Regions from separate parts of the Ottowia sp. SB7-C50 genome, predicted to be linked through region 2. Evidence: predicted binding sites of a transcription regulator. Region 2 holds the regulator's gene; each other region holds the start of a gene.
The links. Region 2 encodes FNR, which switches genes on or off when oxygen is low (the NO sensors DNR and NnrR bind a similar motif). Its sites were predicted from a motif close to TTGATNNNNATCAA; they were not measured.
Positions count from the first base shown of each region.

Region 1: R0D99_RS13405 (DASS family sodium-coupled anion symporter) is a predicted target of FNR. The motif match lies at 2,993-3,006, and genes of this name have one in related genera.
Region 3: R0D99_RS10960 (hemerythrin domain-containing protein) is a predicted target of FNR. The motif match lies at 3,052-3,065, and genes of this name have one in related genera.
Region 4: R0D99_RS14890 (chaperone NapD) is a predicted target of FNR. The motif match lies at 3,917-3,930, and genes of this name have one in related genera.

Region 1 is NZ_CP136995.1:2,803,919-2,809,746, reverse strand. Features, by position in the region: gene R0D99_RS13420 (superoxide dismutase) at 1-205, shown strand, start outside; gene cydB (cytochrome d ubiquinol oxidase subunit II) at 444-1,508, opposite strand; gene R0D99_RS13410 (cytochrome ubiquinol oxidase subunit I) at 1,505-2,926, opposite strand; gene R0D99_RS13405 (DASS family sodium-coupled anion symporter) at 3,118-4,575, shown strand; gene R0D99_RS13400 (NADP-dependent isocitrate dehydrogenase) at 4,830-5,828, shown strand, end outside.
Region 2 is NZ_CP136995.1:1,681,883-1,687,710, forward strand. Features, by position in the region: gene nuoN (NADH-quinone oxidoreductase subunit NuoN) at 1-108, shown strand, start outside; gene R0D99_RS08030 (DUF2818 family protein) at 111-419, shown strand; gene R0D99_RS08035 (NUDIX hydrolase) at 416-1,006, shown strand; gene R0D99_RS08040 (DUF1178 family protein) at 1,011-1,484, shown strand; gene fnr (fumarate/nitrate reduction transcriptional regulator Fnr) at 1,539-2,258, opposite strand; gene hemN (oxygen-independent coproporphyrinogen III oxidase) at 2,449-3,831, shown strand; gene R0D99_RS08055 (sulfite exporter TauE/SafE family protein) at 3,924-4,604, shown strand; partial or broken gene R0D99_RS08060 (sulfite exporter TauE/SafE family protein) at 4,645-5,470, opposite strand.
Region 3 is NZ_CP136995.1:2,304,094-2,309,921, reverse strand. Features, by position in the region: gene R0D99_RS10980 (long-chain fatty acid--CoA ligase) at 1-659, shown strand, start outside; gene R0D99_RS10975 (DUF3149 domain-containing protein) at 894-1,031, opposite strand; gene R0D99_RS10970 (hypothetical protein) at 1,168-1,797, opposite strand; gene R0D99_RS10965 (YitT family protein) at 1,852-2,457, opposite strand; gene R0D99_RS10960 (hemerythrin domain-containing protein) at 2,493-2,999, opposite strand; gene R0D99_RS10955 (2OG-Fe dioxygenase family protein) at 3,119-3,868, shown strand; gene R0D99_RS10950 (universal stress protein) at 3,938-4,384, shown strand; gene R0D99_RS10945 (metalloregulator ArsR/SmtB family transcription factor) at 4,542-4,898, opposite strand; gene R0D99_RS10940 (efflux RND transporter periplasmic adaptor subunit) at 5,016-5,723, shown strand; gene R0D99_RS10935 (hypothetical protein) at 5,710-5,828, shown strand, end outside.
Region 4 is NZ_CP136995.1:3,114,764-3,120,591, forward strand. Features, by position in the region: partial or broken gene R0D99_RS14865 (PhoH family protein) at 1-160, shown strand, start outside; gene R0D99_RS14870 (TAXI family TRAP transporter solute-binding subunit) at 233-1,537, opposite strand; gene ybeY (rRNA maturation RNase YbeY) at 1,597-2,061, shown strand; gene dtd (D-aminoacyl-tRNA deacylase) at 2,215-2,664, opposite strand; gene R0D99_RS14885 (cation diffusion facilitator family transporter) at 2,693-3,673, opposite strand; gene R0D99_RS14890 (chaperone NapD) at 3,981-4,349, shown strand; gene napA (nitrate reductase catalytic subunit NapA) at 4,351-5,828, shown strand, end outside.

The DNA.
Region 1 (5,828 bases), 1.1 Mb from region 2:
GGTCAAGAAGGCCGACGGCAGCGTCGACATCGTTAACATGGGCGCCGCCGGCACCCCGCTGACCACCGGCGACACCGCCGTGCTGACCGTGGACGTGTGGGAGCACGCCTATTACATCGACTACCGCAACCTGCGCCAGAAGTTCGTCGAAACCTTCTTCGACAAACTGGCCAACTGGGATTTCGCGGCGAAGAACTTCGGCTGATCCAGTCGTTCAGCGCTTCAATGAAAAAGCCACCGCGAGGTGGCTTTTTTCATGTGTCAAATCAGCCGCCAGCGCTTGCCTGTCAAGCGCAAGCAGCTATCGAAATAAGAGTGTCTGCGCCGCAAGCCACCCCCAAAGGCCGCAGGGCAGGCCATTCGAGAACGCCGCGTGCGGGCTCCCCCCGCGCGCCAGCGTTGTCCCCCTCGGGGGGAAGGCGCGTCAGCGCCAGAGGGGGGGGTCAGTGATACCCCGCGTCCGCCGCCACCTTGCCCCGGAACACGCTGTACGACCAGCCGGTGTAGCCCAGAATCAGCGGCAGCAGAAACACCAGCCCCCACATCACGAAACCCTGCGATTCGGGCGGCGACGCGGCGCCCCAGATCGTCAGGTGCGGCGGCACCAGATAGGGCCAGATGCCCAGCAGCAGGCCGGCAAAACCGAGCGCGAACAGCGCCAGCGTCCACAAGAACGGCCGCGCATCGTGCGGGCGCGCGTGGCGCGGGCCCAGCGCGGCGTCGCGCCACAGCAGCCAGGCGACGGCCAGCGTCATCACGGGCACCGGCGCCAGCCACCAGAAGTTGCCGCCCTCGAACCAGCGCCCCATCACGCGCGAATCCAGATACGGCAGCGCCCCGCTCACCAGCCCCATGAAGCCCAGCACCGCCACCACCAGCGGCCGCGCCCAGCCGCGCGCCTGCTGGTGCAGCGCACCGTCCGTCTTCAGGATCAGCCAGCCCGCGCCCAGCAGCGCGTAGCCGCAGACCAGCGCCAGGCCGGTCATCACGGAGAAGGGGCTGAACCATCCCCAGACGCCGCCGCTGTAGTGCCCGCCCTCCATCGGCAGGCCCTGCACCAGCGCCGCCAGGATCACCCCTTGGCTGAACGCCGCCACGAGGGAGCCGAGGCTGAACGCCGCGCCCCAGGCGCGCCGCGCGATGCCGCGCCCCTTGAAGCGGAATTCAAACGCCACGCCGCGAAAGATCAGCCCCAGCAGCATGGCCAGCACCGGCAGATACAGCGACGACAGCACCAGCGCATACGCCTTGGGAAAGGCCGCCATCAGCCCCGCGCCGCCCAGCACCAGCCAGGTCTCGTTGCCGTCCCAGATGGGTGCGGCGGTGTTCATCATGTGGTCGAGCTGGTCGCTGTCCTTCGACAAGGGCGCCAGGATGCCCAGGCCCAGCACAAAGCCGTCGAGCAGCACGTACATCAGCACGCCAAAGCCGATCACGCCCAGCCAGGCCACGGGCAGCCAGAAGGCGGTGCCGTCGGCGGCGGTCAGCACCAGGTCGGCGGGGTTCATGGCCGGGCTCCTTGGGCGATATCGGCCTCGTCGGCCGCGGACAGCGGGCGCGCGGGCGTCTTGGCGCCGGCGCCCGGCGTGCCCAATTCAGGCGGGGTTTCGCCCACTTGCGCCCCCTTCTTCAGCAGGCGCCACAGGTACCAGATGCCGGCGCCGAAGATGACCGAATACACCGACGCGTAGCCCGCCAGCGACGCCATCACCATGCCGGGCTGCAGGTGGGGGCTGACCGCGTCTGCGGTGCGCAGCAGCCCGTAGATCACCCACGGCTGGCGGCCGATTTCGGTCACATACCAGCCGGCCAGCAGGGCGACGAAGCCCGATCCCGACAGCAGCTGCCAGCCCCGCAGCGTCCACACCGATTCGGCCAGCCGGCCGCGCCACCAGGCCCACACCGAGGCCAGCACCACCGCCAGCATCAGCAGCCCGATGCCCACCATGACGCGAAAGGCGAAGAACACCGGCAGCACGGGCGGCCGGTCTTCGGGTCGGACGCTGGTCAGTGCCGGAATCTCGCCGTCCAGGCTGTGCGTCAGGATCAGGCTGCCCAGGCGCGGGATGGCCATCTGGTAGTCGTTGCGCTCCTGCGCCTGGCGCGGCACGCCGAACAGCAGCAAGGGCACGCCGGCGCCGGGCTCGCCGGCGTGCCAGTGGCCCTCCATCGCCGCCACCTTGATCGGCTGGTGCTGCAGCGTGTTTAGCCCGTGCTGGTCGCCCACCAGCACCTGCGCGGGCACGGCGATGGCGCCGAAGGCGACCGAGAGTTTCAGCATCTTCAGTGCCATCTCGGGTTGCACGCCGCGCCGCAAATGCCAGGCCGCCGTGCCGCCGATGACGAAGCAGGTGGTGATGAAGGCCGCCAGCACCATGTGCGCCAGACGGTAGGGGAAGGACGGGTTGAAGATGATCTGCCACCAGTCGCCGGGCGCGAAGACGCCGTTGTTCAGCACATGGCCCTGTGGCGTGTGCATCCAGCTGATGGCGGCAATGATCCAGAAGGTGGAAATCAGCGTGCCGATGGCCACCATGCAGGTGCAGAAGAAATGCACCGCCGGCCGCACCTTCTGCGCGCCAAACAGCATCACGCCCAGAAAGCCTGCTTCGAGGAAGAAGGCCGTCAGCACTTCGTAGCTGAGCAGCGGCCCCAGCACGTTGCCGGCGCGCTCAGATAACACCGCCCAGTTGGTGCCGAACTGAAAGCTCATCACGATGCCCGACACCACGCCCATGCCGAAGGAGATGGCGAACACCTTGCTCCAGAACTTGTAGAGGTCCCACCACACGCCCTCGCGCGTGCGCAGCCAGCGCCATTCCAGAAACATCAGCCAGCTGGCCAGCCCGATGGTGAAGGCCGGAAACAGGATGTGGAAGGAGATGACGAACCCGAACTGGATGCGGGAGAGCAGCAGCGCGTCCATCGGGCGATTCTGGCGCGCGCCCGGGCAGTGCGATGTAGGCGGGCGTCGTCAATGGCCGACGACAGCTTGACGCCGATCAAGAAACGCCCGCCGCCAGGGTGGGACGATTTCCAAAGGCGATGCTGTCATGCCGCCGTCACGCGGCACGTGCCCGATGCGCGTCGCACCCACGACAAGTAAAGGAACACCACATGGGCTTCAAGCCGCTTCCCGCCGCCATCGCCATCGCGATCGGGCTGCTCATCTGGTTCGCCATCCCGGTGCCTGCGGGCGTCACCGCCAACGCCTGGCACCTGCTGGCGCTGTTCGTGGCGACGATCGCCGCCATCATCGGCAAGGCCATGCCGATTGGCGCGCTGTCGATGGTGGCCATCGCGCTGGTGGCGTTGACGGGCGTGACCAGCGACAAGCCGGCCAACGCCATCGCCGATGCGCTGTCCAGCTTCGCCAACCCGCTGATCTGGCTGATTGGCGTGTCGATCATGATCTCGCGCGGCATCATCAAGACCGGGCTGGGCGCGCGCATCGGCTACCTGTTCATTGCCGTGTGGGGCAAGAAGACGATCGGCATCGCCTATTCGCTGGCGCTGTCGGAGCTGATTCTGGCGCCCGTCACGCCCAGCAACACGGCGCGCGGCGGCGGCATCATCCACCCCATCATGCGGGCGATTGCGGGCAGCTACGACTCTGACCCGGAACATGGCACGCAAGGGCGCATCGGCCGCTTTCTGGCGCTGTCCAACTACCACGCCAACCCCATCACTTCGGCCATGTTCATCACCGCCACGGCGCCGAACCCGCTGGTTGTGAAGCTCATTGCTGACGTGACGGGCGCCAAGATCAGCCTGACCTGGGGCACCTGGGCGCTGGCCATGCTGCTGCCGGGCCTGGTGGCGCTGGCGCTGATGCCGCTGATCGTCTACTGGCTGAACCCGCCCGAGATCAAGAGCACGCCCAACGCCGCGCAGTTCGCGCGCGATCGGCTGCGCGAGATGGGGCCGGTGACGCGCGGCGAGCTCATCATGCTGGGCGTGTTTGGCGTGCTGCTGGGGCTGTGGGCGGGTATTCCGGCCTTCGTGTTCGGCCCCGGCGCGGCGATTGACCCGACCACCACCGCCTTCATCGGCCTGTCGCTGTGCCTGATCACCGGTGTGCTGAACTGGGACGACGTGATCAAGGAAAAAAGCGCCTGGGACACCATCGTCTGGTTTGGCGCGCTGGTGATGATGGCCACCTTTTTGAACAAGCTGGGCCTGATCGCCTGGTTTGCCAAGAGCATCGAAGGCGGCATCGGCCAGCTGGGCCTGGGCTGGATGGGCGCCAGCGCGCTGCTGATGCTGGCCTACCTGTACGCGCACTACGCCTTTGCCAGCACCACGGCGCACATCACGGCCATGTTCGCCGCCTTCTACGGCGCCGGCCTGGCGCTGGGCGCACCGGCGCTGCCGTTCGCGCTGATGATGGCCGCCGCCTCCAACATCATGATGACGCTGACGCACTACGCCACCGGCACCTCGCCGGTCATCTTTGGCTCGGGCTACGCCACGCTGGGCGAATGGTGGAAGACGGGCTTCGTGATGAGCGTGGTGCTGATCCTGATCTGGCTGGTGGTGGGCGGCGCGTGGTGGAAGGTGCTGGGCTACTGGTGAAGCGCTTGCAAACGCTTCAGATTTGATAGCTGCAGACGATTGTCTGGCATGGGCAAGTGGCCGAAAAGGCTTGAAAACCCAGCGGGCAGCCCGCGGCGGCCGTCCGGGCGCGGCCGCCGCGATTTGTCAGAATACGCCTTGCCCCTGCGCTTGCTGCCGTGAGCGCGGTGTCAGGAAGACATGCCACCATGCCAAGCTGGCGCGGCGCGCTGTGCTGCGGCATGCCCATAAAGAAGACCACTGGAGAGACCACCATGAGCGACAAGCCATCCACCATCGTCTACACGCTGACCGACGAAGCGCCCCTGCTGGCCACCGCGTCGTTCCTGCCCATCATCCAGGCCTTCACGGCGCCGGCTGGCATCGACGTCACCACCAGCGACATTTCGGTGGCGGGCCGCATCCTGGGCCAGTTTCCGGAAGTGCTGACCGAAGCGCAGCGCGTGCCCGACAACCTGACCGAGCTGGGCAAGCTGACGCTCAAGCCCGAAGCCAACATCATCAAGCTGCCCAACATCAGCGCGTCGGTGGCGCAGCTGAAGGCCGCCATCAAGGAGCTGCAGGACAAGGGCTACAAGGTGCCCGACTTTCCTGAAAATCCCAAGGACGACAAGGAAAAGGACATCCGCGCGCGCTACAACAAGTGCATCGGCTCGGCCGTCAACCCGGTGCTGCGCGAAGGCAACTCCGACCGCCGCGCCCCGCGCGCCGTCAAGGAATACGCCCGCAAGAACCCGCACAGCATGGCCGAATGGAGCCAGGCCTCGCGCAGCCACGTCTCGCACATGCATTCGGGCGACTTCTACCACGGCGAAAAGTCCATGACGCTGGACCGCGCGCGCGACGTGAAGATGGAACTCATCACCAAGTCGGGCAAGACCATCGTGCTCAAGCCCAAGGTCAGCCTGCAGGACCGCGAGGTGATCGACTCGATGTTCATGAGCAAGAAGGCGCTGATGGCCTTCTACGAGAAGGAGATCGAGGACGCCTACAAGACCGGCGTGATGTTCTCGCTGCACGTCAAGGCGACCATGATGAAGGTGTCGCACCCCATCGTGTTCGGCCACTGCGTGCGCATTTTCTACAAGGACGCGTTCGCCAAGCACCAGAAGGTGTTCGACGAACTGGGCGTCAACGTCAACAACGGCATGGTCGACCTGTACAACAAGATCGCCACGCTGCCGCAAAGCCAGCAGGACGAGATCAAGCGCGACCTGCACGCCTGCCACGAGGGCCGGCCTGAGCTGGCCATG
Region 2 (5,828 bases):
CGTGCCGTGCTCACGGCCAACGGCGCGTTGCTGCTGATTCTGGGCATCCTGCCTGGCGGATTGATGGCGCTGTGCGCCAAGGCCATCGTGCAGATGCTGGCCACCTGAGAATGAGTCAATCGGTTTCGATCTGGCTGCTCATTCTGCTGGCATTCGTTGCCGCCAACCTGCCGTTCGTCAACCAACGCCTGTTGACCGTGGTGCCGCTCAAGGCACCGGTCAAGAACCTGGCCTGGCGGCTCGCTGAATTGCTGTTCTGGTATGCGGTCGTCATCGGTATCGGCATGGCGATGGAGCGCGCGGTGGGGCAGAACCAGTCGCAAGGCTGGGAGTTCTACGCCGTCACCGGCGCCATGTTCCTGACGCTGGCGTTTCCGGGCTTCGTCTATCGCTATCTGGTGCGCCGGGGCGGCCGATGAGCGACCATCTGGCCGAGGTTCGCGTCGACGGGCGCGAAGTCCTCAAAGGGCACTTTCTCCACGCCTTCTGCGATCAAGTCAGACTGCCCGATGGCACAACGGCACAGCGCGAATACGTTGTTCACCCCGGCGCGGTGATGATCGTGCCGTTGCTGCAGACGGCCACGGGTTCGACCGAATTGGTGCTGGAGCGGCAGTATCGCTACCCTGTGCAGCAGGTGATGGTGGAGTTTCCCGCCGGCAAGCTCGATGCCGGCGAAACCACGCTCCGCTGCGCCCAGCGCGAGCTGCGTGAAGAAACCGGGTACACCGCCCGTGAATGGGCGCGTGCCGGCGTGCTGCATCCCGTAGTGTCCTACTCGACCGAATTCATCGAGATCTGGTTTGCCCGCGACTTGCAAGCGGGCGAACGCCGTCTGGACGAGGGCGAGTTTCTCGATGTGTTCACCTTGCCCGTCCACGAATTGATTGCCTGGTGTCGCGATGGCCAGGTCACCGACGCCAAGACGCTTATTGGGGCGCTCTGGCTGCAGAACGTGCAAAGCGGCGCCTGGAAGCTGGATTGGCAGGCAGCGGTGCCCGACTGACGCCATGAAAGTGCTCGACCTTCAATGCACGCACGGCCATGCTTTCGAGGGCTGGTTTTCGTCCGAGGACGACTTTCAGGACCAGCTCACGCGGCAGTTGCTGGCGTGCCCGATGTGCGGCGACAGCCAGGTCGTGAAGCTGCCCAGCGCGCCCCGGCTTAACCTGGGCTCGACGACCGCGCCGGCCACACCGTCGGCTCCCCCGTCCGCAGTACCGACCGAACGTTCCACGGCAGCGGTCATGCCAGCTGCGGCGATGCAGGCCGCCTGGCTGCAAATGGTGCGTCGCGTGGTGGCGTCTACCGAGGACGTGGGCGAACGCTTTGCCGAAGAGGCGCGCCGCATGCACTACGGCGAAGCGGCGGAGCGGGGGATTCGGGGCCAGGCCTCCATCGAGCAGACGGAAGAATTGCTGGACGAAGGCATTGTCGTGCTGCCGCTGCCTTTGCCGCCCGGCTTCAAGGACACGCTTCAGTAACTCTTGGTCTTGGTCGCCCTGCGAGGACGGCAGGGGCGGTGTGATGGCAGTCGCTCAGGCGCACGCCGGCGCGTTGACGATGGCGCGCAGCGCTTCCGTATCCACAATGCGCACGTGGCGCTGCTTCACTTCGACGATGCCTTCCTCGGCAAACTTCGAGAACGTGCGGCTCACGGTTTCGAGCTTCAGCCCCAGGTAGCTGCCGATTTCTTCGCGGGTCATCCGCAGCACCAGTTCGCTCTGGGAAAACCCGCGCGCATGCAGCCGCTGAACCAGGTTCAGCAGGAAGGCGGCCAGGCGCTCTTCGGCGCGCATGCTGCCCAGCAGCAGCATCACCCCGTGCTCACGCACGATCTCGCGGCTCATGATCTTGTGTACATGCGTCTGCAGGGCCGGCACCTGGCGCGACAACTCCTCGATGCGGTCGTACGGCATGACGCAGACTTCGGCGTCTTCCAGCGCCACGGCATCGCACGTATGTCGGTCGCCCACGATGCCGTCGAGGCCGATGATTTCTCCGGCCATCTGGAAGCCTGTCACCTGATCGCGGCCGTCCTCGGTGGCGATGCAGGTCTTGAAGAAGCCCGTGCGAATGGCATACAGCGCATTGAAAGTATCGCCGTTGGAGAACAGCGGCGATCCCCGCTTGATCTTGCGCCGCGTGGCGACCAGGTCGTCCAGCTTGCCCAGGTCGTCGCCCGACAGACCCATCGGCATGCATAGCTCGCGCAGGTTGCAGTTGGAGCAGGCGACTTTGATGGTTTGCGGCGTCATGCGGGCACGTGGGCAAGGTGGATCTTGAGCATCGTCAAGCAAGCCCATTTTAGGCCATGCGGTCGTTGCACCCCAAAGCCTTGATTCAACGCAAAAACCCGACGAATCCGCTCGGATACCTTGATCATTGTCAAGGCGCCAGCCGCTCGACACGGCGAAAGTTCGGGGTCAGGTTCAAAGGAAAAAAGCGATGACCGCCATCACCACCGGACTGCTGACCAAGTTCGACGTTCCCGGCCCGCGCTACACCTCGTATCCGACGGCAGACCGGTTCGTCGAGGCTTTTGGCGAGGCAGACTATGTGCAGGCGCTGGACCAGCGCCGCGCCGGCCCCGCGGCGCTGGCGTTGCCGTTGTCGCTGTACGTGCACATCCCGTTTTGTGAATCGCTGTGCTACTACTGCGCGTGCAACAAGATCATCACCAAGCACCATGAGCGCAGCGCACCTTATCTGCGCTATCTGAGCAAGGAGGTGGACCTGCACGTGCAACACCTGGGTGCGGGCCTGCCCGTCAGCCAGTTGCACCTGGGCGGCGGCACGCCCACCTTTTTCAGCGACGATGAACTGCGCGAGCTGATGTCCATGCTGCGCCGCAACTTCAGCCTGGTGCCGGGCGGTGAATACTCCATCGAGGTGGACCCGCGCACCGTGGACGAGGCACGCCTTGAAACGCTGGCGCGACTGGGTTTCAACCGCCTTAGCCTGGGTGTGCAGGATTTTGACCCGCTGGTCCAGAAGGCCGTGCACCGCATCCAGCCGGCCGACAAGGTGTTCGCGCTGGTCGATGCGGCGCGCCGCATCGGCTTTGAATCGATCAACGCCGACCTGATCTACGGGCTGCCCAAGCAGACGCCGGAGTCGTTCGAGCGCACGCTGGCGCAGGTGAGCGAACTGCGGCCGGACCGCATCGCGCTCTACGCCTATGCACACCTGCCGGAGCGCTTCAAGCCGCAGCGCCGCATCATCGCCATCGACCTGCCGGGTGCGGCCAACAAGGTCGCCATGCTGGCGCGCGCGCTGGCCGCCTTTGAAGCGGCCGGCTACGACTACATCGGCATGGACCACTTCGCCCTGCCCAACGACGCGCTGGCGGTCGCCAAGCGGCAGGGGCGGCTGCACCGCAACTTCCAGGGCTACAGCACGCAGCCGGATTGCGACCTGATCGGCCTGGGCGTGTCCGCCATCGGCAAGGTGGGGGCCACCTACAGCCAGAACGCCAAGTCGCTGGAGGAATACCAGGACCTGCTCGACCACGGGCATCTGCCGGTGGTGCGTGGCTTGGCGGTGTCGCGCGACGACCTGCTTCGCCGCGCCGTCATCATGGCGTTGATGTGCCAGGGCGAGGTGTTGTTCGAGTCGATCGAGCTGGCGCACCTCATCGACTTCCGCGATTACTTCGCTGCTGAGCTGGAAGCCTTGCGCGCCATGGAGGACCAGGGCCTGGTCAAGCTGAGCGATACCGGCATCCAGGTCACGGCCCTGGGCTGGTTCTTCGTGCGCGGCGTGGCCATGATGTTCGACAAGTACCTGCAGGCCGACCGCACGCGCGCCCGCTTCTCCAAGATCATCTGATGTCGCGCCGCGCCACAGGGGCAAGGCTTCGATGACAGAATGACGGCGAGCCTTTGTCGGCTCGCCTCTGGTTTTGCGTATCCACTGACTGCATGCAAGCTTCTCTTGCCGTGACCGCCCTTGTCATGGGCCTGGCGGGCGGCCCCCACTGTATTGCCATGTGTGGCGCGGCCTGCGCCGGCATCGGGCAGGCGGCGGCGCCGCGCGGCACGCAGGCCATCGGGATGTTCCAGGTGGGGCGCGTGGCGGGTTACGCCGCGCTGGGCGCGGTGGCCTCGGCCACCATGCAGGGGCTGGGCTGGCTGACGGTGCAGTCCGCCGCGCTGCGGCCGCTGTGGACCATGGTCCATGTCGCGGCCATCATGCTCGGCTTGTTGCTGCTGATCCAGGCGCGTCAGCCCGCGTGGCTGGAAACCGGCGCGCGCCGCGTGTGGGCCAGGGTGCGCTCGGCAACGCAGTCCATGGGCCTGGTGGCGCCGCTTGGCCTGGGCGTGGCTTGGGCCTTGTTGCCGTGCGGGCTGCTGTATTCGGCCGTGATGGTTGCGGCGCTGGCGGGCAGCGTGCCCGGCGGCGCGGCCGTCATGGCGCTGTTCGCGCTGGGGTCGGGCGTATCGCTGTGGGCCGGTCCGTGGCTGCTACTGAAGCTGGGCAACCGCACAGACAGGCCATGGGGCATGCGCCTGGCGGGTCTGGCGCTGCTGCTGACCGCCGGCTGGGGCTTGTGGATGGGCCTGGTGCACGATCAGGCGCCCTGGTGTGTCGTGCCGCGCTGACTGAGCGCGCTGGCGCACGTCCTGCCCACGGCTGCGGCCATCAACCCGCCAGCGCCGACAGCCCCTTGTTCAGCATGTAGACCGACAGCACAGCCAGCACGACCGCGAAGGCGCGCTTGAGCTTCTTGACCGGCAGCGTGTGCGCGGCCTTGGCGCCCACCGGCGCCATCAGCACGCTGCAGCACGCGATGACCACCAGCGCAGGCAGCCACAGATAACCGAACGAATAGGGCGGCGTGTCGGTCAGCCCTTGCCCCGCGACGACGTAGCCCGCCACGTTGGCCAGCGCAATCGGAAAGCCCAGCGCAGCGCTGGTGGCCACCGCGTTGTGGATGGCGACGTTGCACCAGGTCATGAAGGGCACGCTGACGAAGCCACCCCCGGCACCCACCAGCCCCGAAAGAAAGCCGATGACGCCGCCCGCGCCCAGCAACCCCGGCGTGCCCGGCAGTTGGCGCGTGGGCGCGGGCTTCTTGTCCAGGTACATCTGGACGGCCGAAAACGCGACGAAGCCGCCGAACACGAAGTAGAGCAGGGCGCCCTTGAGCAGCGCGAACACCCCCACGCTGGCCAGCATCGCGCCCAGCACGATGCCCGGCGCCAGCTTCTTGACGATGTCCCAGCGCACCGCGCCCTTCTTGTGGTGGGCCCGCACGCTGCTGATCGACGTGAAGATGATGGTGGCCATCGACGTCGCAATCGCCATCTTCACCGCCAGCCCCGGCGCCACGCCGCGCGCACCCAGCATGGTCGAGATGAACGGCACCATGATCATGCCCCCCCCCAATGCCCAGCAAGCCCGCCAGAAAGCCGGTGGCCAGACCCAGCAGGGCGAGTTCGATGATCAGCACAGGTTCGATGGGCATGAGCGGGACTGCAGCGCGTAGGAAGTCGATGAATCAGAAGGCCGCGGAGCAGGCCACGCAAGTGGCGCCGTGGCCGGGCTTGCACCGGCCACTGGCGTCGTCCCCCCGTACGACAGGGGGGAAGGCGCGCCAGCGCCTCAGGGGGGAACGCCGAATAAGTTGTCTGCGAATGCCACCGGACCGTCATCCTGAACGCAGGGGTTCAGGTGGGCGAGGTCAGACTGGTCTTGGGATCATCTGACGCGAGACGTTCACGCCGACCAGACAATGTTCCAAGCCCTTGCTCATACGAGCATTGGTTCAAGGAAATATAAAGCCCGGCATGCATCGCAGACGGGTGGATTTTACCCCCCTGAGC
Region 3 (5,828 bases), 620 kb from region 2:
TGTTCGACGCCTACGGCCTGCGCTACGCCGAGGGCTACGGCCTGACCGAGACCGCCGCGCCTTCGCACCAGAACCCGGTGGACCACACCAAGCAGCAGTGCCTGGGTATCCCGTTCATGAGCACCGACGCGCGCGTGGTCGACCCGGAAACTCTGAAGGAAGTGCCGCAGGGCGAGCAGGGCGAGATCGTGATCCACGGGCCGGAAGTGTTCCAGGGCTACTGGAAGCGGCCCGAGGCCACCGAGGCCGCGTTCTTCGAGCTGGACGGCAAGCGCTTCTTCCGCTCGGGCGACCTGGGCCGGGTGGACGAGGACGGCTACTTCTTCATCACCGACCGCCTCAAGCGCATGATCAACGCCAGCGGCTTCAAGGTGTGGCCGGCCGAGGTGGAGGCGCTGATGTTCAAGCACCCGGCGATCCAGGAGGCCTGCATCATCGCCACCAAGGACGCTTATCGCGGCGAATCGGTGAAGGCGGTGGTGGTGCTGCGGCCCAGCCACCAGGGCCAGGTGAGCGAGCAGGAGATCATCGACTGGTGCCGCGACCACATGGCGGTGTACAAGGTGCCACGCGTGGTGGAGTTTGCCGACGCACTGCCCAAGAGCGGCTCGGGCAAGGTGATGTGGCGCAGCCTGCAGGAGGCTGAACGCGCCGACTGACAAGCTACTAAAAAAGTAGCTGGCGGCGCTTGCCTGTTGCGGGCAGGCGCCGTTTTTTATGGAAACCTGCGCTTATGGATGCGAAAGACATCCACCTGAAGCCGCCCTGTTTCCTCGTCATTCCCGCGAAGGCGGGAATCCATGTCCGCTGCCCGAAGCCGCTACCTGTGCAAGCGCGGATTCCCGCCTTCGCGGGAATGACGGAGCCCGGATAGGGCTGAACTGGAAGCGGAATCACTTGCCGCGCGGCGTCTCGTTCATCTTGCGCAGGAAAAAGCGCGTGTACCAGACGCCCATGAAGACGATGAACAACAGGCCGATGATGCTCATCAGGCCGTAGTCGGTGCTGAACAGGTCTTGCCAGAGTTTCATGCGGATGCTCCTCGAGTCGATTCACCCCGATGTTCGGCGGCGGGGGCGAGCCGCGTCTTGACCGCGCTCAAACGCAGGGCCGAACGATGCGCGGAACTGGGCGCGGCTTGCGCTGGATCAAACCGTACGGCGCCGCTCAACCCGCGGGCGGCGGCACGTACAGCCGGTCTGACCACGTGGCCAGCCAGTGGGGGCGAAAAGCCACAAAGATGGCCGTGAGCATGCCGGTCATGAAGGCGTCGCCCCAGGCGATGAGCCAGCGCGCCACCATGGCAAGCTCGGGCTCGACGGCGGTGGTCAGCGACTGGCCCGTCCACTGCGCCAGCGCGCCGCTGGCAAACATGCACACCGCCGTCCCCAGAAACGCCCGGCCCAGGATGTAGACGAACAGGTTCTTCCACACCCATCGCCGCAGCGCCATGCCCAGCCCGAACGACAGGGTGACCGGCACGATGCCCAGCCACAGCGCCATGTCCATCTGCTGCTGCAGGGTGAGCGGCGCGATCAGCCCGGCGATGACCGCCACCCCGCACAGCACCGGCACCGCCAGCGGCCAGCCCAGCGCCAGGCCAATGAGGCACGCGCCCGACAGCTGCAGCTGGATCGGCATGCGGTGCAGCCAGGGCAGCGCCCACAGCCAGGGCGTGATGACCAGCGCCGCCAGCAGCGGCGACAGCAGCCCGCCGTGGGCCAGCAGCCGCCACGGCCGCATCGCCAGCGCAATGGCCAGGGCGGTCAGGAGGACGAGCGGGGCAAGGATTTCCATGTTGGGGTGCGGGCGTGTCGCACCGTTGCCATTGTCGTGCCAGCGGCTGCGGCGCTACACCGCCATGTAGCGCCCCGGCCGGTGGTTGATGACCAGAGCCAGGTTCAGCATCACCGCGCCCAGCACCGACAGCGCCACGTGCCACGGGTCGGTCACGCCGAAGGCCAGCATCAGGATCGCCACGTCGACCAACATCTGCACCCGCCCGGCCCGCCAGCCCAGCCGGTCCTGCAGGAACAGCGCCACCACGTTGATGCCGCCCAGGCTGGCGCGGTGCCTGAACAGCATCAGCAGCCCGGCGCCCACCAGCAGCCCGCCCAGCACCGCCGCCAGTCCCGGTGACAGGCGGCCGAAGCTCAGGCCCAGCGGCAGCGCCCACGCCATCAGCGACACCAGGCTCACCGCCATGGCCGTGCGCAGCGTAAAGGCCTTGCCCATGCGTTGCCAGGCAAACAGGTAGAAGGGCAGGTTGACGACGAAGAACACCGGCCCGAACGGCCAGCCCGTGACATGGCCGATGAGCAGCGCGATGCCCGCCGTGCCGCCCGTCAGCAGCCCGGCCTGGGCGAACATCAGCGTGCCCAGCGCCACGAACAGGGTGCCGGTCAGCAGCCCCTGCGCGTCTTCGTAGGGGCGATGGGCGAGCGAGGCGGTGGACATCGGCAGAAGCGGGCGCGTGGCCGCACCACGAACCGTCAGGCGGCGGCCGCCTCGCGCTCCGGCGCATCGTGCGGCGTGCAGGTGGCGCCGCCGCAGCCATGCAGTGCCTCGGCAGGCAGCGCGCCGGCGTTGGCGATGGTGCCCGTGGCGGGGTCGAAGCCCACGCGCTGCAGGTGCATGGCCAGCGCCGCGTCCATGCTGTCGGCGTGCTGCGGAAACCACGTGGCCAGCTCACGCGTCATCTGGCGTATGGGCGCCAAGTCGCCCGCCTGGCCCATCGCCAGGCCCTGGCGCAGCACGTCCAGCACCATCTGGTGGTGCGTGGTGTGGCAGTTGGTGGCGGCAAAGCGCGTGGCCAGCATGTAGCGGTCTTCGTTGTCGAAGTGCACCTGCGTGTGGTCGACCAGCGCCTGCCACGCAGGCAGCAGCGCGGCGTCGTCGGCCGCTTCGACGGCGGCGAGCAGGGCGACGAATTCCTGGTGGGTCGTGTCCATTTCGGCAATGCCGAGGGCGAGGTCGTCGCACCAGTTCAGGGTGGGCATAGGCGGTTCTCCAGCGATGCATGGAGCCTAATGGGCTGCACCCGCGAGGGCCTTGACTCAGGTCATGCGCGCCGCAGGACTATGCTTGGCGCCTTTCCCTGTCTGGAAAGCGCTCCACCGTGTTCTCGCCGCCGTTGTCGACCCCCGACCGCTATCTGCAAGACTTGGCCGTGCGCGGCTTCGCCGTGCTGGACGCATCCGCCATGCAGGCCTTGTCGGGCACGACCGAGGCGGGCTTGGCCGCGCTGCTGCCGGACTGGGACCAGCTGCCGCCCGACGAATACCTGCGCGACGGCGGCCGTTACCGGCAGCGCCGCCACGCGTCCTTCCTCGCGCAGGCCGGCGACGTGCGAGACGTGCCGTACCGCCCGCACTGGCAGCCGGTGGACTACAACGCGCTGCACGGCGGCATGCAGCGCTGGTTCGCGCCCGTCGCACCGGCCACACTGGCCCAGCCGGACTGGCGCGCGCTGCTGCGCTGGCTGGCGCAGGTGGCAGACATCATCCACCCCGCGCACGTGGCGGGCGAGCCCTGGTACGGCGAGGCGCACCAGTTCCGCATCGACACCGAAGTCGGCATTGGGCGGCCCACGCCCGAGGGCGCGCACCGCGACGGGGTCGATGTGGTGGCGGTGTTTCTGGTGGCGCGCCACGCCATCAAGGGCGGCGAAACCCGCGTGTTCGAGCTGGACGGCCCGCAAGGCCAGCGCTTCACGCTCGAGCAGCCGTGGTCGGTGCTGCTCATGGACGACGAACGTGTCATCCACGAATCCACGCCGATCCAGCCGGCCGAGGACGGCGGCCACGGCCACCGCGACACGCTGGTGGTGACCTTGCGCGCGGGCGGTTTTCTTGACCCCATCGCTTGACGCCGGCCCAGCCGCGCGGCAAGGTAGCCGCATCGCCATGAATCTCTGTTGTTGACCCAGGAGCGCCGCATGTTCAAGCAGATTCTCGTTCCCGTGGACGGCTCGGCCACCTCGCTGGCCGCCATCGACAAGGCCGCCGGTCTGGCCCGCGCCTTTGGCAGCAAGGTCACGGCCATTTTCGTGATCGACCCGTACCCCTTCACCGGCGTGGGCGCCGATTTCGCCTACGGGCAGGACCAGTACCTGAACGCGGCGCGCGCCGAGGCTGGCACCGCCATCGAAGCGGCCAACGCCCGCCTGTCAGCCGCGGGCGTGGCGGTCGACACCAAGGTGGTCGAATCGCACGCCGTGTGGCGCGGCGTGCTGGAAGCCGCCGACGCCGTGGGCGCCGACCTGATCGTGATGGGATCGCACGGCCGGCGCGGGCTGGAAAAACTGGTGCTGGGCAGCGTGGCGCAAAGCGTGCTGTCGCACACCCGCATCAACACGCTGGTGGTGCGCGGCGAGGTGGACTGAACGGCGGTGCCAGCCGTCGTCGGCGCGGCGATTCAGAGGCTATTCGCCTTCTTGCGCGCTTCAGGTAAGCACATGAAGCTATCAGTAGCGTAGCATCCAGATTCGCTGGGCGCCACCGAGTAGTGCGCTGCCGCGCCAGCTCCAGCGCTCGCCGCGGTCAGGCGTTCTGCGTCGGCTTGCCGGATTCGGCCAGCGCTGCCCGCGCGCTGGCCATGTCGTCAAAGCGGCGCAGCAGACTGCCGCACACCAGGTCGCACAGTTGGTGCACCGCCGGGTCGGCAATGCGGTAATAGGCGCTGCTACCGCGGCTTTCGCGCGCCACCAAGCCATGCTGCGCCATCTGCGCCAGGTGGCGCGACACGTTCGCCACGCTCGAATCCACACGCAGAGCGATGTCGCCCACGCTCAACTCGCCCGTGCCCAGCGCGTTGAGGATGCGCAGGCGCGTGGGCTCGGACAGCGCGCGGAAATAGTCCGCCACGTGTTCCAGGGTTTCGGGGGGCAGGTGATGCATCGCTTTCATCAACTCACCCTGGGGCAGGGCCGGGTGTGCCGACAGTCTAACGGCTGGAATGACTTGTTGGTTATTTGCCATATTGCGCATTTGCGTGATTGCACAAATAATAACGCAATGACCTGTCTTTGGGAACCCCATCTCCAATGTCGTCGCGCGCCCGCCGCGCGTGGCACCGCCCTGACGCTGGCGGCTCTGTCGCTGGCTGCCCTGCTGTGGCCCGCCGTGGCCCGTGCCGATTGGCCCACGGCCAGCGTGCAGTCCAGCGCGTCGGCGGCGTCGGCGTCGTATGAAGGCACTGTCGAAGCGGTGCGGCAGGCCGTGGTGGCCGCGCAGGTGCCGGGTGCGGTGGTGGCGCTTCAGGTCAAGGTGGGCGACACGGTCAGGGCCGGGCAGGTGCTGGCGCGCATCGACGCGCGGGCGGCGGAGCAGGGCGCGGCCGCCAGTGCGGCCCAGGTGGCGGCGGCGCGCGCCGCGCTGGACGTGGCGGCGCAGGACCTGAACCGCAAGCGCGTCCTGTTCCAGAAGAATTACATCGCCAAGGCGGCCCTGGAGCAGGCCGAGGCGCAATATCGCAGCGCCCAAGCCCAGGTCAACGCGCAGGCGGCGCAGGCCGGCGCGGCGCGCACGCAGACCGGCTTTCACACCGTGACCGCCCCGTTCGACGGCGTGGTGTCGGTGCTGTCGGTGGAGCGGGGCGACATGGCCATGCCCGGTCGCGCCCTGATGACCGTGTACGACCCCCCGCGCGCTGCGCGTCAGCGCCGCCGTGCCGGCCGAGGCGCTAGGCGAGGGCGCCCGCGGAGCGCGCGTGCAACTGGGTGACAACGCCCAGCCCATCGAGCCGCCGCGTGTGCAGGTGCTGCCCACGGTGGATGCGGCATCGCTCACGCGTCAGGTGCGGGCCGACCTGCCGCCCGCTGCGGACGC
Region 4 (5,828 bases), 1.4 Mb from region 2:
CTGATCGACGCCGAGCGCGTGCTGCGCCGCGTGAAAGGGCTGGCGTTCACGCGCTTCACCTCGGCCGACGTGGTGCGCCACCCCCCTGGTGGCGCGCATCGTCGACGCCTACGACGCCGCCGGGCGGCCCGCGCCGGCCAGCACGCGTGCGGCGCGCTGATGCTTCTTTATTGATAGCTGCCAGCGCTTTGTCAGCAAGCGCTGGCGGCCGATTCGATCAATAAATCCCGTATCAGGCAGCGGACGCCGCCTGGTGCAGCTGCGCCGCGCGCCGCGCAATCGCCATCTGCACGCTCTCGTTGACGGTGGTAAAGGTGTCGAACTGCTCCGAGCCGATGGCGCCGCCCGAAAAGCGCGAGAACGCCAGCGCCAGCAAGTCGTCCGCTTCCTTCTCCACGGCCGTCAGCGCCGCCTCGTCGGGCGCGTGGCGCGCGCGCTTGAGCAGGTCGAGCAACTGGTCGGTAAAGCGCGCCGCGTTGCGCCGCTGGCGCGCCATCAGGTAGCTGACCAGCGCGCCGATGCTGGAGAACAGGCCCGTCAGCGCCATCGCACCCACGTAGACCAGGTCGCCATAGCGGTCGAAAAAGCGGTTCTGGTCGCCCGAGAAATACGCCGCCGCGCCCGGGTGCAGCGGCAGCGCGGCGGCCAGGCCTTCGCCGGTGTCGGTGGTGGGCGCGTGGATGGCCTTGGCCGAGGGCACGTCGGCCGCCAGCGCCACGCGGCTGGTGAACAGCAGGCGCGTCAGGTCGTTGATCTGGCTGACGGGCAGCTTCGTGCGCGCCACCAGCCGTTGCGTGACGGCCAGCGTGGGCAATGGCTCGCCCGGCAGCGGCGGGTTGCCGATCAGCGCGCCGCGCGGCAGTTCGATGGCTTCCATGGCCGGGTCGGTGGCGGCCAGCGCCTCGCCTTCGTCGACGCCAAACACGCGCAGCCGCTTGGGGCCCACGCGGTCCGCCAGCGCCAGCAGGCGCGCGCGGCCGGCGCCCTGCAGCGGCGCCAGCGGCAGGATGGCGTCGACCTGCTTCTGGTCAATGGCGGCGGCCATGTTGTCCGGCTCCAGCGGCACCTTGGTCACCTGCGCCGGGTTGATGCCGGCCAGGCGCAGCACGTTGTCGAGCAGTTCCAGGTTTTCCGGCGTGCCGCGCAGCACGCCGACGCGGCGCTGGCGCAGGTCGGCCAGCGTGTTCAGCCGGGTCGGGCCGACGACGACGAACACGATGGGCAACTCGTGCAGCACCGCCACCGTCAGGCCCTGGCGCGGCATGGCGGTGCTGCGCACCACGGCCAGGTCGACCTCGCCGGCGTCAAGCGCGCGCGCCAGTTCGGCAAAAGTCTGCTTGCGCACCAGCGTCAGCCGCACCGGCGCGCGGTCGTCCTGCAGCTTGCGCGCAAAGGCGGCCATCATGCGCGCGTGGTCGCGGTCGTCCGGCCCCACGCCCACCTTCAGCCGCGTGGGCATGGCCATGAACGACAGCACCAGCGCCGCCGCACCCAGCAGCACGAAGGCCAGCGTGGCGATGAGTGGACCGGGGCGCATGGCACGCACTGTAGCGCGAGTGGCCGCCGATAATCGTGCGCACCCCTGCCGAACCGCCCATGCCCTTGCCTCCGCTCACCCTGTCGCTGCAATTCGCCCGCTTCGACGGCGCCGCCGCCCACCGCGCCGCGCTGCCGCGCCACCGCGTGACGCGCTGGCTGCGCCACGCGCTGCAGGCCGACGTGCAGGCGGCGGAGATCACGGTGCGCATCGTCGGCGCCGACGAGGGCCAGCGCCTGAACCGCGAATTCCGCGGCAAGGACTACGCCACCAACGTGCTCACCTTCGACTACAGCGCCGCCCCGGTGGTGGCGGCCGACCTGGTGCTGTGCGCCCCGGTGGTCGAGCGCGAGTCCGCCGAGCTGGGCAAGCCGCTGGCTGCCCACTACGCGCACCTGCTGGTGCACGGCGCGCTGCACGCGCAGGGCTGGGACCACGAGACCAGCGACGCCGACGCCGAGGCCATGGAAGCGGAGGAGCGCCGCATCCTCGCCGCGCTGGGCGAGCCCGATCCTTATTCGTGACGCGTCTACGAGGGCACCAAGCCTCAACAGCCGGACGCAGCGGACGCAGAGATTTCGCAGAGGACGCAGAAAAAACCAGGAAGATTTTGGCGGTTTTTTCGCGTCCTTCGCGATGCCTTTGCGTCCTTCGCGTCCGGTTTCCGGCCTCTCAGGTCAGCCCGGAGGCACGATGCGCAACGGAATCGTCACCGGCCCGTCGTTGACCAGGTGCACCTGCATGTCGGCGCCGAATTCGCCGGTAGCCACCACCGGATGCGCGGCGCGCGCCTGGGCCACGAAATGCTCGTACAGCCGGCGCCCTTCGTCGGGCGGCGCGGCGCGGGTGAAGCTGGGGCGGTTGCCGCCGGACGTGTCGGCGGCCAGCGTGAACTGGCTGACCACCAGCAGGCCGCCGCCCGTGTCCTGCAGGCTCAGGTTCATCTTGCCGGCCGCGTCGCTGAAGATGCGCAGCTTCAGCAGCTTGGCCAGCAGCTGGTCGGCCTGCGCCTCGCCGTCGCCACGCTCGGCGCACAGCAGCACCAGCAGGCCGGGGCCGATGACGCCGATGACGCGGCCTTCGACGCGCACGGTCGCTTCGGCGACGCGCTGGATCAGGGCCTGCATGGCGCGCTCCCGCAGCTTGTGGTGACGGTCATGCCGGCACCTCCGTCGCCGGCGGGGGCGGCGGCTCGTCCAGGTCGGCGGTGATCGGCTCCACGTCGTCGGGCAGCATCTGGATGCTGGCGTGCAGCCCCGGCACGCCCTGCGCCAGCGCGGCCTCGACCTGATGCCGCAGGTCGTCGGCCTGGCGCAGCGTCCAGCGCGCCGGCATGTGCATGTGCAGGTTGACGAAGCGGCGCGCGCCGGCCTTGCGCGTCATCACGTGGTCGAACAGCACGATGTCGCGCCCGCCTTCGCTGCGCGCAAACCGCGCCAGCACGGCGTCGATCTCGGACTGCACCTCGGGCTCGACCGCGCCGTCCATCAGGCCGCGGGCCGAGCGCCAGATCAGCCGCCCGCCCTCGCACACGATGTTCAGCGCCACGCCGATAGCCACCAGCGGGTCCAGCCACAGCCAGCCGGTGGCGCCCACCAGCAGCAGGCCAATGACCACGCCGGCCGACGTCCACACGTCCGTCAGCAGGTGCTTGGCGTCGGCCTCCAGCGCAATGGAATGGTGCATGCGCGACGCGCGCATCATCACCCAGGCCAGCACGCCGTTGAGCACCGAGCTGGCCACCGACAGCGCCAGGCCCCAGCCCACCTGCTCCAGCGGCTGCGGCTGCCAGAAGCGCGGCAGCGCGGCCCAGATGATGGCGCCCGCCGCGCCGATGATCAGGATGCCCTCGAAGCCGGACGAGAAATACTCGGCCTTGTGGTGGCCGAACGGGTGGTCCTCGTCCGCCGGGCGCTCCGCCACGGTCACCATCCACAACCCGAACATGGCCGCCGCCAGGTTGACGAAGGACTCCATCGCATCCGACAGCAGGCCGACCGAGCCGGTGACCCACCAGGCCATGGTCTTCAGCCCGATGGTCAGCACGGCCACCACCACCGACACGCCCATCAGCCTGCGCGGGGTCATCCAGCGGTGAAGTTCGGTGCCGGCGCCGGCGGAAGGGGTCGAAGCCATGCGGCGATTGTGCCGGGTCGAGCGCGCGGCCCTGGCGCAACCCCGTCGCTCCGCAAGCCCGCCGGGCGCCCCGGCCCCGCGCGGCTGGCGCACCACACCCTTGATACCGGTGGCAGCATCACTTCACCGCCGTATCAGGCCGCCGCGCTTTGTTCACGCCGTAGGGCGCTATGAATAGTGCAGCGATTAACCAAGCAAAACAGTATGGAATAGCGTCGCCATAGCACCACTCACGGCTCAAAATTAACTTGAGTCAAGAGCGCAAAGCGCGGCCGTGGGTATCCTCATAGGTCGAAAGGTTTTAGGCATGAGTGTTTTAGGTGTCGTGGTGCGAGTCAGGCCGCAGGACCGTCTGGCGATCACCGGGCGCTTGGCGGCCACGCCGGGCGTCGACTTGGGTCCCGACCCCGGCGACGGCCGCCTGATCGCCGTCATCGAAAGCACGGCCGACACCCCCGCCGCCGCCATCATGGCCGACATCGCCCAGTGGCCCGAGGTGCACAACCTGTCGCTGGTGTTCGAGCAGAGCGATCCCGACGCCACCGAGCAACCCGCTGAATTCGACTTCCGCGCCTGGCGATCCAGCGTGGGCGACTTTGCCCGCCGCCAGGCCGAGCCTGCCGTTTCCACTTCCCGTGAATCCACAAGCGCCCCCGCCGGCGCAGGAGAAGCCTGACATGAAATCCGACCGCCGCGTCTTCCTCAAATCGCAGGCCATGACGGCCGCCGCCGCTGCCGCCGGCATCCCCATCGTGGCCGAGGCGCAAAAGGCCGCGCCTGCCGCGCCAGCGGCCGGCGTGCGCTGGGACAAGGCGCCCTGCCGCTTCTGCGGCACCGGCTGCTCCGTGATGGTGGGCGTGCAAGAAGGCAAAGTGGTCGCCACGCAAGGCGACCCGGAGGCGCCGGTCAACCGCGGCCTGAACTGCATCAAGGGCTACTTCCTGTCCAAGATCATGTACGGCAAGGACCGGCTGACCACGCCGCTGTTGCGCAAGAAAAACGGCCAGTACGACAAGAACGGCGAGTTCACGCCCATCAGTTGGAATGAAGCCTTCGACATCATGGCGCTGAAGTGGAAAGAGGCGCTGAAAACCGCCGGCCCCGCGGGCGTGGGCATGTTTGGCTCCGGCCAGTGGACGATCTGGGAAGGCTACGCCGCCAGCAAGTTGTGGAAGGCGGGCTTTCGCAGCAACAACATCGACCCCAATGCGCGCCACTGCATGGCATCGGCCGTGACGGGCTTCATGCGCACCTTCGGCATCGACGAGCCGATGGGCTGCTACGACGACATTGAGCAGGCCGACGCCTTCGTGCTGTGGGGCAGCAACATGGCCGAGATGCACCCCATCCTGTGGAGCCGCATCACGGATCGCCGCCTGTCGCAGCCGACGTGCAAGGTGGCGGTGCTCTCGACTTTCGAGCACCGCAGCTTCGACCTGGCAGACATGCCCATGATCTTCACGCCGCAGACCGACCTGGCGATCATGAACTACATCGCCCACTACATCATCAGCAACAAGAAATACAACGCTGATTTCGTCAAGAAGCACGTCAACTTCAAGGCCGGCGAAACCGACATCGGCTACGGCCTGCGCCCCAACCACGCGCTGGAAAAAGACGCCAAGGCCAACGGCTACCCCGGCGCCGACGGCAAGCCCAAGACCAACCCCAACGACGCCAAGCCGATCACGTTTGACGAATACGCCAAGTTCGTCAGCGACTACACGCTGGACAAGGTGAGCAAGCTCTCCGGCGTGCCGGCCAAGCAACTGGAAGACCTGGCCAAGCTGTATGCCGACCCGAAGGTCAAGGTCGTCAGCTTCTGGACCATGGGCTTCAACCAGCACACGCGCGGCACCTGGGCCAACAACATGATCTACAACATCCATCTGTTGATGGGCAAGATCAGCCAGCCCGGCAATGGCCCCTTCAGCCTGACGGGCCAGCCCAGCGCCTGCGGCACAGCGCGCGAGGTGGGCACCTTTGCCCACCGCCTGCCGGCCGACATGGTGGTGACCAACCCCGAGCACCGCAAGCACACCGAGGAAATCTGGCAACTGCCCGACGGAACCCTGCCCGACAAGATCGGCCTGCACGCCGTGGCGCAAAGCCGCGCGCTGAAAGACGGCAAGCTGCTGTGCTACTGGACCAGCAC